3 regions of the Limosilactobacillus avium genome follow, and region 2 is predicted to be linked to each of the others. Evidence: predicted binding sites of a transcription regulator. Region 2 holds the regulator's gene; each other region holds the start of a gene.

Region 1 (3,211 bases), on a different contig from region 2:
GGACCATCTCGTGGGGGAGGTTGCCGTTGATAAATACGAGCTTGCCAATTCCCTTCGCCAATTCGGCCGCTAGTTCAGGTTGCCAATTCTTCTCGTGGAGTTCGGCAACGGAAATGGTTAAGCAGACCCGTTCACGAAAGGTGCCCAGGTACTTACGCTGCTCGTCCGGTTTGATCTTCGGGGTCCCGTAGATGCCGTTATCAAGTCGTTGTTGAACAGCGGACTTCTTTTCTTCTACCACTAGAATTCCTCCTTAAAAAGAATATTGTTATTATTGTACCATTACCATAATAAGAACCTTAAATAATGAGTCAGGGAGGGTATGCAAAATGCAAATTGTAATTTCACCAGCACGAACAATGACCGTCGACGAGGATTCTTTTCCCTACCAGGACCTTCCAAAGTACCTGGCCAAGACCAGCAAGATCCTTGACTGGATGCGAAGCCTAAGCTATGACCAACTTCATCAGCTGTGGTGGAACTGTAGTACCCGTTTGGCAGATAAGAACTACCGGTGGCTCCAGGAAATGGACCTGAGAGAACACCTTACCCCGGCTATTATTGCTTTTACGGGGCTGCAGTACCAGCATATGGCACCAGACGTTTTTACCGACGTCGGTTTGCAATATATCCAGCAACACCTGCGAATCTTATCGGGCTTTTACGGCCTGCTCCGGCCGTTTGATGGGATTGTGCCCTACCGGTTAGGAATGGGTGACCGCGCCCACGTGGCGGGAACCAAGAACCTTTACCAGTTTTGGGGGAGGGCGCTTGCTGACGACCTGTTTGCTGAGGACGACTTGGTCTTAGATTTGGCCTCAGCAGAATACGAGAAGGCTATTTTACCGTATTTAAATAATAACCGCCACTTCGTTAAGTGCCGCTTTGGCGAAGTTGTTGATGGTCGAATTAAGCAGAAGACTACCCAGGTGAAGATGGCCCGGGGAACGATGGTCCGCTACATTGCTGAAAATCAAGTCACTGATTTAGCGGGTGTCAAACGATTCCGGGTCGGTGGCTTTCACTACTGCCCAGAATTGTCCAGTGATGAGGTCCTCGCTTTTGCTCGTGAAAAATAATTTACGGGGGCCCGAAAGCTTAGCAGAGTAGTGTTTAATGCTTATTTCTGCGTATCAAAAAGACTCAATTTCGAAAAAATGTCCAAAAAAATGTGATTTAAAACACAAATTAGACTATGATAAAGGGTGAAAGCGGTTAAGTGAATAGTAAGGAGGAATAATTATGGCAATTGTAATTGCAGCGCTAAAGGAAGCCGATGGCGAACACCGGGTTTCTTTGGTACCGAGTGTCGTTAAGAGACTTGTCAAGCAAGGCAATAAGGTCTTAATTGAAAAAGGCGCCGGTGCAAAAGCCAACTTCGCTGACCAGCAGTATGTTGATGCTGGGGCACAGGTCGTTGACCGGCAAGCAGCAATTGATCAGGCGAACATCGTTACGGTTGTTAACCGTCCGGACGATGACACTTTGGGTAAGCTGAAGGCTGATCAAATGCTTTTGGGACTCTTGTCCTTGTCAGTTGATCATGACGTTGCGAAGAAGTTGGCCGATGCTAAGGTCACGGCATTATCATTTGAATTACTGCCGCGGACTGTTTCTCGGGCCCAGACAATGGATGCCTTGAGTTCACAGTCTTCTGTTTCTGGTTACAAGGCGGCATTGGTTGCTGCTGACCACTTCATGCGTTACTTCCCTATGATGATCACGGCGGCCGGGACTGCTAAGCCAGCCAAGGTCCTTGTCCTTGGGACTGGGGTTGCCGGCCTGCAAGCCATTGGTACTGCCAAGCGGCTTGGCGCAATCGTTTCTGGTTACGATGTTCGTCCAGCATCACGGGGTGAAGTTGAATCCTTGGGTGCTAAGTTCCTGACGAGTTCTGTATCTGCTGCCGGTAAAGGTGGTTATGCTCGTCAATTGACGAAGGAAGAACAGCAGAAGCAGCAAGATGAACTTGCCGGCTTCATTGCTGACAGTGACATTGTGATCACAACGGCCCGGGTTCCTGGTAAGAAGCCACCAATGCTAGTAACCGAAAAGTCAGTTCAAAACGCTAAGCCGGGTTCGATCTTTATCGATATTGCGGCTAGTGAACTAGGTGGTAACGTTGCCGGTTCTAAGCCGGGTGAAGTCGTTACGACTGATAATGGCGCTAAGATTGTCGGGGCCGATAACCTGCCAAGTGAACTGGCCACGAGTGCTTCTGAAATGTATTCGAAGAACATCCAAGCAGTTATTAAGGCCCTCCTCGGTAAGGATGGCAACATTAAGATTGACACGACTGACGATGTTATGTCCGAATTGGTTGCTACTTACCAAGGCAAGATTATTTCTGGTCGGCTTCGTTCACAAATGGGTCTGCCTGAGATTAAGAAACCAGAACCACAAAAGGATGAAGAAGCTGCCAAACCTGATGCTAAGGCGCAAAAGTAGAGAAGGGGAGCGATCATATGAGTCAACAATTATATTCTAATTTAGCAATTTTTGTTTTAAGTCTCCTCGTTGGCTTTGAAGTTATGAGCAAGATTCCAGCAACCCTGCAAACTCCAATGATGTCTGGTGCTAACGCTATTCACGGTGTTGTTGTCGTTGGTGCCTTTGTTGTTGCCGCAGAAGCTAATAATTGGGGATTTTATATCCTGGCATTCCTGTGTGCCTTCTTTGCCGCAGTTAACGTTGCCGGTGGTTACACGGTAACTGACCGGATGCTGGGGATGTTTGACCGTCCTAAGGGTGGTAAAGCACCTGCAAAAGATAATAAGCAGGATGGAGGCGAACAATAATGAGTGCCTTACAAACATGTTCTTCTTTGATTTACCTGATTTCAGCTATCTGCTACGTTGTCGGTGTCCACTTGATGCGGTCACCAAAGACGGCCCGGAAAGGTAATGGCCTCTCCTGTGTCGGGATGGCGCTTGCTGTAATTATGATTATCATCACGATTATCGTTGGTGGTAAGATCGACGCTGCTGGTTGGATTGCCTTGGTTGCTGGTCTAGCAATCGGGATTTGCTACGGGGTCGTTAAGGCTCGTAAGGTTAAGATGACCGACGTACCACAACTGGTATCGCTGTTTAACGCCGTCGGTGGTGGTGCCGCCGCAACGATTGGTGTCTTTGACTACTTACAAGTTACTGCGGGCACGCGCCTTCAGCTGATCTTGTCAATTCCAGTTGTCCTCGACGTTATCATTGGG
Region 2 (3,211 bases):
GTAGGGCCCCTTGGTAACTCTTCAGGTAGTCTTCCAACCAGGCCAAGACGTTCATGTCCAGGTGGTTGGTCGGTTCGTCAAGGATCAGCAGGTCAGGGGCCTGAAGGAGGATCTTGGCCAGTGCTAACTTGGTCTTCTGACCACCGGAGAGGGCATTGACGGGCGTATCGTAATACTGCTCGCCGAAACCAAAGCCCGTCAGGATTCCCCGCATCCGGGACTCATATTCAAAGCCGCCCTCCTTCTTGTAGTTAGTTTGCAGGCGGTCATAGGTAGTCATGACTTGTTGGTATTGGGAACTGGTGGTATCAAGGTTTGCCAGTTGTTCCTCCAACTGACGAATCTCCTTTTCCTGCTCGTGGAGGGGGGCAAAGACGGTATCCAGTTCTGCCCAAATTGAGTTTTGACTATCAAGTCCCTGGTCCTGGGCCAAGTAGCCGATGCTTAAGTTTTTGACTTTACTGATGGTCCCCTCGTCGGGAGTGGTAACTCCGGCAATCATTTTTAAGAGGGTCGTTTTTCCTGCACCATTGCGACCCACTAAGGCAGTCCGCCCGTGGTCCTGGACTTGCAGGTTAATATTATGAAATAATACGTCTGCGCCGAAACGACGCATAACATCATTTGCTTGCAAAAGAATCATTTTGAAACCTCGCTAAATCATATGATAACAGTGTTTATTTTAGCAGATTTCATTTCAATTTAGTTAAAAAGGTAAAATTGTTTTGTATAACGCTTCACAAAATTGATGAAAATTGCTAGAATAATTAGGAAATGAATTTCACAAGTGCACCCAACCAGTCAAAAATCCTAAGAATCCGGCGATTGGCCGGGAGAATAATAATGGTTGGAGTAAAGAAACAGGGGGACAAAGATGGCTACCAAAAAAATACCACGCGCAACAGCACGGCGCTTACCAATTTACTATCGTTATTTGACGATACTACTAAACGCAAAGAAGGAACGGGTTTCTTCGACTGAATTATCAGAGGCCGTTCAAGTTGATTCTGCAACCATTCGGCGGGACTTCTCTTACTTTGGGGAACTCGGAAAGCGGGGCTACGGTTATGACGTTGCCAGCCTTTTGAAGTTCTTTAAGGGAATCTTGCACCAGGACTCCCTGGTCAGTGTTGCCCTGGTTGGGGTCGGCAGCTTAGGAAGTGCCTTACTGAACTTCAACTTCCACCAAGACACTAACCTGCGGATCAGTGCGGCTTTCGACAACAAGCCGGAACTGGCAAATAAGATCAAGAGTGGAATCCCGGTATACCCGGCTAGCGACATTAAAAAGCAGCTCCAGGAACAGCAGATTGATATTGTTATTCTGACCGTACCAGGGGACAAGGCCCAGGACGTTACCGACCAGCTGGTTGATGCTGGGGTAAAGGGAATCCTGAACTTCTCACCTGTTCGCCTGTCCGTGCCGAAGGGTGTCCAAGTTCAAAACATTGATCTGACAAACGAACTCCAAACCTTAATCTACTTTATTAAGAACTACTCTAATGACAACGACTAGGAAGCCGACGGACCCTTGTTTGTCCTTCCTAACTTAGAAGAGCGCTAGTAGCCAGTATTTGCTGGGTGCCAGGGCTCTTTTTATTTTGGGGACAAAGTTAAAAGTCAAAATTAGTCAAACTTTATTATTGCTTTTTGAAAGAAAGATGGTATAGTAGAAATTGTGGTTAGCACTTAACAAGTTAGAGTGCTAAAAGCAAATACTAAATTAACAAGATGGAGGGATTAACGTGTTAAAACCATTAGGAGATCGCGTTGTTCTTAAAGCTGAAACTGAAGAAGAAAAGACAGTTGGCGGAATTGTCCTTGCTTCCAACGTAAAGGAAAAGCCAACTACTGGTAAGGTTATTGCTGTTGGCGAAGGTCGGACCCTCGACAATGGACAAAAGCTTGCTCCAGCTGTTAAGGAAGGCGACCGGGTATTGTTTGACAAGTATGCCGGCAATGAAGTTGAATACGACGGTGAAAAGTACCTGGTTGTTCACGAAAAGGACTTAGTCGCAGTTCTCGACTAGTTGTTGAATCATAATATAATCGCTTAAATAAAATCTATTCTATTTTTTGAGGTGACAATTAATGGCAAAAGATATTAAATTTGCTGAAGACGCACGGAGCGCAATGCTTGCCGGTGTTGATAAGTTAGCTGACACTGTTAAGACCACCATGGGTCCAAAGGGTCGGAACGTTGTTTTAGGTCAAAAGTACGGTAACCCAAACATTACTAACGATGGTGTTACGATTGCCAAGGACATCGAATTAGAAGACCCATTTGAAAACATGGGTGCTAAGTTGGTTGCCGAAGTTGCTTCCAAGACTAATGACATTGCTGGTGATGGGACCACCACTGCTACTGTTTTGACCCAAGCAATCGTTAACGCCGGAATGAAGAACGTTACTTCTGGTGCTAACCCAGTTGGCATTCGTCGGGGAATTGAAAAGGCTACGGCAGTTGCTGTTGAAGCATTGAAGAAGATGTCACACGACGTTAAGACCAAGAGTGATATCGAACAAATTGCTTCCATTTCAGCTGCTAACCCTGAAGTTGGTAAGCTGATTGCCGATGCTATGGAAAAGGTTGGTCACGATGGTGTTATCACTATTGAAGACTCCCGTGGTGTTGACACGAGTGTTAACGTTGTTGAAGGGATGAGCTTCGATCGTGGTTACATGTCTCAATACATGGTAACCGACAACGACAAGATGGAAGCCGACTTGGACAACCCATACATCCTGATCACTGAAAAGAAGATCAGCAACATTCAAGACATCTTGCCATTACTGCAAAGTGTTGTTCAACAAGGTCGGGCACTGTTGATTATTGCCGATGACATTACCGGTGAAGCTCTGCCAACCCTTGTTCTGAACAAGATTCGTGGAACCTTCAACGTATGTGCTGTTAAGGCTCCTGGCTTTGGTGACCGGCGGAAGGCTCAATTACAAGATATCGCCGTATTGACCGGTGGTACTGTCATTTCCGATGACCTGGGCATGAACCTGAAGGATGTTACGATTGATCAATTAGGTCAAGCTAACAAAGTTACGGTTACTAAGGACGCCACTACTATTGTTGATGGTGCCGGCGCTAAGGAAGCCATTGCTGAACGGGTTGACCAAATCAAGCAAGCCATTGCCAAGACTACTTCTGACTTTGACAAGGACAAGCTTCAAGAACGTTTGGCAAAGCTTTCCGGTGGTG
Region 3 (3,211 bases), on a different contig from region 2:
CAAAATGGTTAGCAATCTCTGACCGACGAATCTCAATCTGGGCAGAGTTGCCGAGAATTTCTTTTAAATATGCTTCAATCACATCCGAAATGCTCTTATTTTCCATTTGTTCACCCTCCATTTACTGACTAATCTTGACCATTATTTTATCATAAGTCACCCTTTTTTCCCATCCAAAACGCTTAACGCTTAAAGAAAAAGAGACCGGCAACGCCAGTCTCTTTTGAAAGTCACACATAACAGACCACATCGTCGGGCATGAACAATGGCCGAGCCGTGCCCTGTCAACCATCATTCTGAGTCCAGTCCATGTAGCTGTTATGTGTTTTCTTATTTATAGATTAATCGATGTTAAGCGTGATGCTTACTTTTCGAGGGAGAAGTCAACAACGTTCCGACCAACAACCTTGTTGTCCTTCAGTTCTTGAATCATGTCGTTGATTTCAGAAAGCTTCCGGGTGTGAACGATTGGGTGAACCTTACCTTCAGCACCGAATTGGAAACATTCAGCCAGGTCTTGACGGGTACCAACCAAGGAACCAGCAACGATAATCCCATCAAGAACGGTCTTAGCGATGTTCAGCTTCATGTCACCCTGTGGAAGGGCAACCGCAACTAAGCGGCCGTCTGGACGAAGGGAGTTGACAGCTTGGTCGAAGGCAGCGGTAGTAACAGCAGTAACAACTGCGGCGTGAACACCGCCAACCTTTTCTTGAATTTGTTCATCAACGTTGTTGTCGTGACGGTTGATGCAGATTTCAGCACCGTTTTCCTTAGCGGCCTTCAGCTTGTCTTCGTTACCATCAACGGCGATAACGTGAGCGCCAAAGACGTTGTGGGCAAATTGAATACCAAGGTTACCAAGGCCACCAGCACCAACGATTGATACCCATTGACCAGGCTTGATGTCAGCAACCTTCAGGGCCTTGTACATGGTAACACCGGCACAAGTCAGGGAAGTAGCTTCAACAGGGTCCAGACCTTCTGGAACCTTAACAGCGTAGTCAGCTGGAACGATACATTGTTGAGCCATTGCACCGTCGGCAGTGTAACCAGCGTTCAGGACGTTACGGCAAAGAGTTTCACGACCAGTCAGGCAGTATTCACAGTGGCCACAGCCCTTGAAGAACCAAGCGATTGATACCCGGTCCCCAACCTTCAAACTAGTAACGCCAGGAGCAACCTTGGATACACGGCCAACACCTTCGTGACCAATGATCCGACCAGGCTTCTTACCGAAGTCACCGGCAGCACAGTGCAGGTCAGTGTGACAAAGACCACAGTATTCCATGTCAACTAAAGCTTCACCAGGCTTCAAATCACGAAGCTTAACATCCTTAACAGTAACGTATCCATCTACTGGATCATTAATAACAGCAGCTTTCATAAGCTAAGATCTCCTTCTCAAAGACATGTTATATTTTTCACAATTATTATGATATCAGAATCAGTTAATTTTTTAAAGCCCGTTTTGAATAATTTTATTAACTGCAATCAAACCATTTCCTATTAAATCGGCAATGACAGCGTTGTTATAACATTTAGGTAAGTTAAACCAATTATAAAAAAATTATTATATCATTGATAAAAAGTAACTAAATTGCGAATACCGTCACAATTATTTAACCAGTTGCTTGGGAATACCCTGCCCAGCACCTACCTTCCAACGTCGTATAGTTGGCGCAGTGTCTTGCGGTCGTTATGCGTAATCCCCGTCCGGATATTGCGGGGAATCATCACGCTGTGCATGTATTCAGGGGCGTGGGCTAGCCCCAATGCATGACCCAATTCGTGTTCGGCAACCTCCGTCCGAAAAGAACGACTGGCGTAGTCCAGGTGGCTGGCATCCAGGGTTGATCGGGCTTGAATCAAGGCATGTGTATCAGGGTTATACTCCGTATTCGTCGACCCCAATTGGGCAGAAACGTAGCCAACCCCTGGAGCGGCCCCATTATTAGAAAGGGAGCCGTCACGGGCAATAATGTCGGCTTGTCCCTCGCTGGAACACCACTTAATGTGCACAGCCCCGGTACGGTTCCAAGCCTTGACCGCCCCTTTAAAGGCCTGCTGGATAGGCCGGTCCGAAGTATCCATATAAATCTTTAGCTTACGCGTCGGCCACCGGTAGTTTTCAATCGGGGTCGGTGTATTGGTGGGTAAGTAAAGGCGGTGTTTGCTAGCCCGAACTGCCTGGGACGAATCGTCATACGTGGAAAGTTGACCATCGTCGGGAGTGTTGAAGACGGATGGCTGCCCCGCCGTTGGGATGCCGTCTGCCGCAACATGCAGTGGCGAAACCAGCATTCCCACCAGGATGCTGACAATTATCAATAGACGCTTTTTCATCAACTTTCTCCTCCCTATTACAATAGTTTAATCAGATTAATAATTTTAAAGTTACAAATTACTTAATATTTTGCCCCTATTTTGTAATATTTTTTAATAGTAAAATAATCCAATTTACACACAAATGACCAATTAAACTGATGTGATAGATATGTTCGGTTTTTCTAACCGTAGAATGAAGGGAAGGTCTTATTTATGGCAAATCGACTAAGTAATAAAGTGGCATTAATTACTGGGGCAGCTAGCGGGCAGGGAGCTGCTGAAACAGAGCTCTTTATTAAAGAGGGTGCCAAGGTGATTGCAACCGACATTAATACTAAGCTCCTCAACCAGCGGGCCGAAACTTTATCTAAACAATACGGCGACGTTATTTTACCATTAGAACTCGACGTTACCAAAGAAGATGACTGGGCTGCTGCCGTTAAGGAAGGCATTAAGAAGTTCGGTAAGATTGATATCCTGGTAAACAACGCCGGGATTGGGGTGACCGATAGCACTTCCGGGCTCACTGACTCCACCGTGGCTGATTGGTACAAGTTCATGAACACCAACGCCATGGCCCACTTTTTGGGGATGAAACACGTTGTTCCCCAAATGAAGGAAAACGGTGGTGGTTCCATCATCAACATTTCCTCCCTTGCCAGTGTGCAAGGGATCGCGGGGGCCTCACCTTACACTGCCTCCAAGGGGGCGTCACGTGCCTTTACCAAGGGAGCTGCCCGCGACCTCGGTAAATACAATATTCGGGTTAACTCCGTCCTGCCCGGCTGGATTGTTACCCCAATGATGCAGGCATTTACCCTTAACAAGAAAATGCTTGATTCATTGATTGAAGGGATTCCGCTCGGCCACCTTGGTGATCCAG

Evidence for each region. Region 2 encodes Rex, which represses fermentation and respiration genes when NADH is low (regulators of the CRP and FNR family bind a similar motif). Its sites were predicted from a motif close to TTGTGAANTANTTCACAA; they were not measured.
Region 1: QOS01_RS01975 (NAD(P) transhydrogenase subunit alpha) is a predicted target of Rex. The motif match lies at 1,170-1,187, and genes of this name have one in related genera.
Region 3: adhP (alcohol dehydrogenase AdhP) is a predicted target of Rex. The motif match lies at 1,413-1,430, and genes of this name have one in related genera.

What each region holds. Positions count from the first base shown of each region.
Region 1 covers NZ_CANCWN010000003.1:63,957-67,167, reverse strand. The annotation lists gene QOS01_RS01985 (YueI family protein) at 1-241, opposite strand, end outside; gene yaaA (peroxide stress protein YaaA) at 330-1,079, shown strand; gene QOS01_RS01975 (NAD(P) transhydrogenase subunit alpha) at 1,243-2,448, shown strand; gene QOS01_RS01970 (NAD(P) transhydrogenase subunit alpha) at 2,466-2,798, shown strand; gene QOS01_RS01965 (NAD(P)(+) transhydrogenase (Re/Si-specific) subunit beta) at 2,798-3,211, shown strand, end outside.
Region 2 covers NZ_CANCWN010000002.1:27,680-30,890, forward strand. The annotation lists gene abc-f (ribosomal protection-like ABC-F family protein) at 1-643, opposite strand, end outside; gene QOS01_RS01050 (redox-sensing transcriptional repressor Rex) at 875-1,516, shown strand; gene groES (co-chaperone GroES) at 1,746-2,030, shown strand; gene groL (chaperonin GroEL) at 2,092-3,211, shown strand, end outside.
Region 3 covers NZ_CANCWN010000034.1:2,979-6,189, forward strand. The annotation lists gene QOS01_RS08950 (CtsR family transcriptional regulator) at 1-106, opposite strand, end outside; gene adhP (alcohol dehydrogenase AdhP) at 365-1,387, opposite strand; gene QOS01_RS08960 (matrixin family metalloprotease) at 1,657-2,346, opposite strand; gene QOS01_RS08965 (SDR family NAD(P)-dependent oxidoreductase) at 2,542-3,211, shown strand, end outside.